DNA from 2 places in the Pseudoalteromonas sp. 13-15 genome. Region 2 is predicted to be linked to the other one. Evidence: predicted binding sites of a transcription regulator. Region 2 holds the regulator's gene; the other holds the start of a gene.
What was found. Region 2 encodes NrdR, which represses ribonucleotide reductase genes. Its sites were predicted from a motif close to AAACACNANATNTNGTGTTT; they were not measured.
Positions count from the first base shown of each region.

Region 1 (3,427 bases), 880 kb from region 2:
TACCGCCTTCAAATTTATTTGGATCATAATTTGTGTTTGCAGAAATAGTTTGGTCAACAAATTTTTGCATGATACCGACAAGCTGTAAGTAACCATCATTAGAAGGAATGTCCCAAAGTAACTCATAGTTGTCTTTCAAACGTTCGTACTCAGGTACAACTTGTTTTAAAATACCATCTTTACTTGCTTTAACACTAATGTGACCGCGTGGCGGCTCGATACCATTTGTTGCGTTCGAGATTTGCGATGACGTTTCTGATGGCATTAATGCGCTTAGTGTTGAGTTACGCATACCGTGTTCTTGTATGCTCTTACGCAGTGCATCCCAATGAAGGTGCAGTGGCTCATCACAAATTTTATCTAAGTCTGTTTTATACGTATCTGTAGGCATAATACCTTGAGAATACGTTGTTTCGTTAAACTTAGGACATGCACCACGTTCTTTTGCAAGTTCGTTTGACGCTTTCATCAAGTAGTATTGAATAGCTTCGAATGTTTTATGTGTTAGTGCATTTGCACTGCCGTCTGAATAACGCTTACCATTTTTAGCTAAGTAGTAGGCATAGTTGATTACACCTATTCCTAACGTACGACGTCCCATTGTTGCGTTTTTGGCAGCTGGTACTGGGTAGTCTTGGAAGTCGAGTAAGTTATCGAGTGCACGTACTGCTAGCTCCGCAAGCTCTTCTAGTTCATCTAGAGACTCAAGCGCACCTAGGTTGAAAGCAGACAATGTACATAATGCAATTTCGCCTTCTTCGTCGTTAACGTTGTTAAGTGGTTTAGTCGGTAATGCAATTTCTAAACACAAGTTAGACTGACGTATTGGCGCAACTTTCGCTATAAACGGGCTATGTGTATTACAGTGATCTACATTCTGTAAGTATATGCGGCCAGTACTTGCACGCTCTTGAGCAAACACAGAGAACAATTCAATGGCTTTAATACGCTTTTTACGAATTGACTCGTCTTGTTCGTATTTAACATATAACGCATCAAATTCGTCTTGATCTTCAAAAAACGCATCGTAAAGACCTGGCACGTCTGATGGACTAAATAACGTGATGTAATCGTCTTTAATCAAACGAGAATACATTAACTTATTAAACTGTACGCCGTAATCTAAATGACGAACACGGTTGTCATCAACACCACGGTTATTTTTAAGAACTAAAAGGTTCTCTACTTCTAAATGCCATAGCGGGTAGAATAGGGTTGCTGCGCCGCCGCGAACACCACCTTGCGAACAACTCTTAACAGCTGTTTGAAAGTGCTTGTAAAAAGGGATACAACCTGTGTGGTATGCTTCGCCATTACGGATATGGCTTCCTAATGCACGGATACGACCAGCATTAATACCGATACCAGCACGCTGAGAAACATATTTTACAATAGCTGACGACGTTGCATTGATTGAATCAAGGCTGTCGCCACATTCAATAAGTACGCAAGAGCTAAATTGACGAGTAGGCGTACGTACACCAGCCATGATTGGCGTAGGCAATGAAATTTTAAATAACGATACCGCGTCGTAAAAACGTTTTATATATGAAACTCGTGTTTCTCGTGGGTAATCTGCAAATAAGCTTGCAGCCACTAAAATATATAAAAACTGTGCGCTTTCATAAATCTCACCCGTTACACGGTTTTGAACTAGGTATTTACCTTCTAATTGCTTAACTGCAGCGTAACTAAAATTAAGATCGCGTGAGTGGTCAAGGTATTCGTCTAATTCGTCAAATTCTTGCTCTGTATAATCAGCAAGTAAGTGAGCATCGTAACGTTTATCACTCACCATTTTTGTTACGTGGTCAAATAAACGCGGAGGTTCGAATTGACCGTATGCTTTTTTACGTAAGTGGAATACAGCTAAACGTGCAGCAAGATACTGGTAATCAGGTGATTCTTTAGAAATCTGATCGGCAGCCGCTTTGATAATCGTTTCGTGAATATCTTTTGTACGAATACCATCATAAAATTGAATATGTGACTTTAATTCAACCTGTGAAACCGAAACGTTATTTAAACCTTCGGCGGCCCATTCTATAACGCGATGGATCTTATCAAGATCAAGAGGCTCTTTGCGCCCGTCACGTTTGCTTACAGATAACTGTTGGTTCATAGCTTTGCCTGTATTCCTTGGGGATAATGTATTTTTGACCAATGTTGTACGTCTCAAAAAGAGAAGTAGTGCTCATTTTTTATAAGTTTTACCCAATGAGGTAAATTTAATTGAATAACATTTGGCCACAATATCTGGTGTTGTTCAATTTAGAGATCACAAGATAGTGTGGTCTGAGTTGATTTGCAAGGGGCATAATTGCCCCTATTTGTGGATAACGTTGGGATAACGTATTTGTGTTAGTAGGCATTAACCTTTGATCATTCATTGAAGTTGAAATTTTTAAAAATCAACTCAGGATCGACTAAATTTACACATTTTGAAAATAAATTTCGGCTGCTTTTTTTATCATCAAGCTTTGCGTAAAAACTAACACAATCACAATATATAGTGTTTATATCTAAAATGGGCACTATATATGGTTAAATGCGTCAATAGGGCTACGCCAGTTAAAATCAGCTTTCCAAGTAAGTGCTTCTGCATCGCTTGGAATGTACCCCCACAGAGCAGTAGCTGTAGGCATACCTGCTGCTTTACCCGCTTGAATGTCTCGCTCGGCATCACCAATGTATAAACAGCGAGCTGGTATTACGTCCATTAGTTTTGCGCAATGAAGTAAAGGTAGAGGAGAGGGTTTGGCTTCTCCAAGCGTATCACCGCTAATAACAACTGCCGCATTTTTTAAAGCGGGGATCGCAGTGACAAGCGGCTCAGTTAAAAAGCCAGGCTTGTTTGTCATGATCCCCCATTTGATCTTTTTGTGATCAAGTGAGATCAGTAGTGGTTCAATACCGGCAAAGCATTGGGTGTATTTCGCAATGTTTTGGGCATAGCTATCGACCAATTGCTTTATCAACTGTGCTTGTGCAAGAGAGGGCCACAACTCTTTAAAACCCGCTTCCAATAAAGCTGCCGCACCATTAGAAGCCGCTGGGCGATATATTTCGCTTGTTACTTCGGCAATTTGATTTGCTCGTAATACACTATTAAGTGCAGCGCCTAAATCGTCAGCTGTGTCGAGTAAGGTGCCGTCTAAATCAAACAAAAACGCATCATATTGATAAAGTTCTAATGATGAACCTGCGCTCTTCATTACACCAACTTCTCAAAATGAAGGATATAATTAACACTAACATCATTATTAAGTGTGTATTGTTTAGAGAAGGGGTTATACGAAAGTCCTGAGCTTGCACGTACTTTTAAGCCCGCTTGCTCGGCCCACGCAATTAGCTGCGCCGGTTTAATAAACTTTTTGTGATCGTGAGTTCCCTCTGGAACCATTTTTAATAGTTTTTCAGCACCTAC
Region 1 is NZ_CP019162.1:887,695-891,121, reverse strand. Features, by position in the region: gene nrdA (class 1a ribonucleoside-diphosphate reductase subunit alpha) at 1-2,122, opposite strand, end outside; gene ATS72_RS04160 (HAD-IA family hydrolase) at 2,535-3,215, opposite strand; gene ubiG (bifunctional 2-polyprenyl-6-hydroxyphenol methylase/3-demethylubiquinol 3-O-methyltransferase UbiG) at 3,215-3,427, opposite strand, start outside.
Region 1: the regulator NrdR is predicted to act here: its motif matches at 2,246-2,265, upstream of nrdA (class 1a ribonucleoside-diphosphate reductase subunit alpha).

Region 2 (3,427 bases):
CACAAGCCAAAAATGATTATCGCAGGTTTTTCTGCTTATTCAGGTATTGTTGATTGGGCTAAGTTTCGCGAAATTGCAGACAAAGTAGATGCTTACTTGTTTGTTGATATGGCGCATGTTGCAGGTTTAATTGCTGCGGGTGTTTACCCAAGCCCAGTACCATTTGCACATGTTGTTACTACAACAACGCATAAAACATTAGCGGGCCCTCGTGGCGGTTTAATTATTTCTGCATGTGGCGACGAAGCAATTTACAAAAAGCTTAACAGTGCTGTATTCCCTGGTGGCCAAGGTGGTCCTTTATGTCACGTTATTGCTGCAAAAGCAGTGGCATTCAAAGAAGCTTTACAACCAGAGTTTAAAGAATACCAAACACAAGTTGTTAAAAATGCGCAAGCAATGGTTAGCGTATTACAAGAGCGTGGCTACAAAGTTGTTTCTGGTAAAACAGACAATCACTTGTTCTTACTTGATTTAATCGATAAAGATATTACGGGTAAAGATGCTGATGCAGCATTAGGTAATGCGAACATTACGGTTAACAAAAACTCAGTTCCTAATGATCCGCGTTCTCCGTTTGTAACGTCTGGCTTACGCATTGGTTCTCCTGCAATCACGCGCCGTGGTTTCAAAGAGGCTGAATCTAAAGAGCTTGCTGGCTGGATTTGTGATGTACTAGACAACATTGCTGATGAGTCTGTTCAAGCGCAAGTCAAAGAAAAAGTGAAAGCAATTTGTGCAAAACTACCTGTTTACGCTTAATAAAGTAAAACGGTAATTTAGATCACATAAGCAATCATGCTATTATAAAAGCCGCTTTTTAGCGGCTTTTTTGTTTTTAAAACGGATACCTTTAGTTATGCATTGCCCATTTTGTACAGCAAAAGACACCAAAGTTATAGATTCCCGCCTTGTTGGCGGTGGCCATCAAGTTCGCCGCCGTCGTGAATGTAACGATTGCCATGAACGTTTCACCACGTTTGAAGGGGCAGAGCTGGTTATGCCGCGTGTTGTAAAACAAGACGGCAGTCGCGAACCATTTAATGAAGATAAGTTACTAAATGGTTTAAATCGTGCGCTTGAGAAGCGCCCCGTCAGTACAGAACAAGTTGATGAAGTAGTAAATATAATAAAGTCGCAATTACGCGCAACGGGTGAGCGAGAAATTTCGAGCCATTTAGTGGGTGAATGCATTATGGAAGCGCTTAAAAAACTAGATAAAGTCGCTTATGTAAGATTTGCGTCAGTATATCGCTCGTTTGAGGATATACGAGAGTTTGGCGAAGAAATTGCCCGTTTAGGGGAATAAGCATGAGCAGCCAATCAGCATTTACCGAGCACGATAAGCTATATATGGCGCGTGCTATTGAGCTTGCTAAAAAAGGTCGATTTACCACAACGCCTAATCCTAATGTTGGCTGTGTACTTGTAAAAGATAATCAAATAATTGGTGAAGGGTTTCATCAGTTAGCAGGGCAAGGACATGCAGAGGTAAATGCACTTGCTGTAGCCGGCGAAAAAGCAAAAGGTGCAACTGCCTATGTAACACTTGAACCTTGTAGCCATTACGGGCGCACGCCCCCCTGTGCTGAAGGACTCAAGGCTGCTGGTATTAAAAAGGTGATTGCAGCCATGGTTGATACCAACCCGCAAGTGGCAGGTAAAGGCCTTAAAATACTGAGTGACGCCGGAATAGAAGTTGCTCATGGGTTGCTTGAACAAGAGGCTCGCGCATTAAACTTTGGTTTTTTTAAGCGTATGGAGCAAGGGCTTCCTTACGTAACTTGTAAATTAGCAGCCAGTATAGACGGTAAAACAGCGCTAAAAAACGGAAAAAGTAAGTGGATCACAGGCCCTGCTGCACGAAAAGATGTGCAGCTATACCGCGCTCAAAGCTGTGCCATTTTGACGGGGGCCGATACGGTTCTTGTTGATAATGCAAAACTTAATGTTCGAGCAAGTGAGTTACCGTATTCATTACCAACCAACTTACCGCTACGTCAGCCGGTGCGTGTTATAATAGACTCGCAAAACAGATTAACACCTGACCTTGCGCTATTTAAAATAGCGCACCCGGTAATTATATTTACTACCAAGGTTGATAATTCAATGCAGTGGCCGCATTTTGTTAGGCACATAGCGGTGCGCGAGCAACAGGGTAAGGTTGATTTAACCGATGTATTACAAACACTAGCAAAGCATCAGTTTAATAATATATGGCTGGAAGCTGGGGCAACCCTTGCGGGGAAAATGACCGAGCTTGATTTAATTGACGAGTATGTTTTTTATATCGCACCAAAACTGATGGGTTATGATGCTAAAAGTTTAGTAAACTTCCCTGAACTGACGAGTATGCAAGATACTATCGATTTATCTTTTAATGAGTGTGTTCGCATTGGTGACGATTTACGTATCAACGCGTTAAAAACGTACGCATTAAAATCATTTAACAAAGAAGAGTAGCGCTATGTTTACTGGGATAATAGAAGCCACAGGCAAAATTGCTTTATTACAAAAAAAACAAGGCGATTTAGCCATTCGTATTCAAAGCGCCGACCTTGATATGAGTGACGTAAAGCTGGGTGACAGTATTGCAACAAATGGCGTGTGTTTAACGGTAGTTGATAAACATGTTGATGGTTTTAGCGCTGATTTATCTAACGAAACAATTCATTTAACTGGTTTTGCACATTATTCAATAGGGCAAACAGTTAACCTTGAAAAAGCGATGCAACCGGTTTCGCGTTTAGGTGGGCATTTAGTGTCTGGCCATGTTGATGGTATTGCAACAATAACGGCGATTACAGCTAATGCAAGAGCTACTGAATATTGGCTGACAACCGATGAAAGTTTAATGAAATACATACCGTACAAAGGGTCGGTATGTATTGATGGTATAAGCCTGACAGTTAACGCTGTTGAAGGTAATAAATTTAAATTAACAATTGTGCCGCACACCAGCGGTCAAACAACGATTGCCGACTTTAAAGTAGGCACTCAAGTTAATTTAGAAGTCGATCAAATTGCACGTTATTTAGAGCGTCTTATCAAAGGCGCAGAGCAGCCAACCGGCGCAGATATATCAATGAGCTTACTCGCAAAAGCGGGCTTTATTAAATAACGAAACTGATAACTTACACGAGCGAATTTATGAATTTACACAGCGCACAAGAAATTATAGATGACATTAAAGCCGGTAAAATGGTTATTTTAATGGACGATGAAGACAGAGAAAATGAAGGTGATCTAATCATTGCTGCGGAACATATTAGCGCAGAAGCAATTAACTTTATGGCTACTCATGGCCGTGGTTTAATTTGTTTAACGATGACACAAGAGCGTTGTGAGCAACTAGACTTGCCTTTAATGGTTAAAAATAATGGCGCTGCGTTTTCAACTAACTTTACTATGTCGATAGAAGCATCAA
Region 2 is NZ_CP019162.1:1,762,874-1,766,300, reverse strand. Features, by position in the region: gene glyA (serine hydroxymethyltransferase) at 1-762, shown strand, start outside; gene nrdR (transcriptional regulator NrdR) at 860-1,309, shown strand; gene ribD (bifunctional diaminohydroxyphosphoribosylaminopyrimidine deaminase/5-amino-6-(5-phosphoribosylamino)uracil reductase RibD) at 1,312-2,463, shown strand; gene ATS72_RS08145 (riboflavin synthase) at 2,468-3,121, shown strand; gene ribBA (bifunctional 3,4-dihydroxy-2-butanone-4-phosphate synthase/GTP cyclohydrolase II) at 3,151-3,427, shown strand, end outside.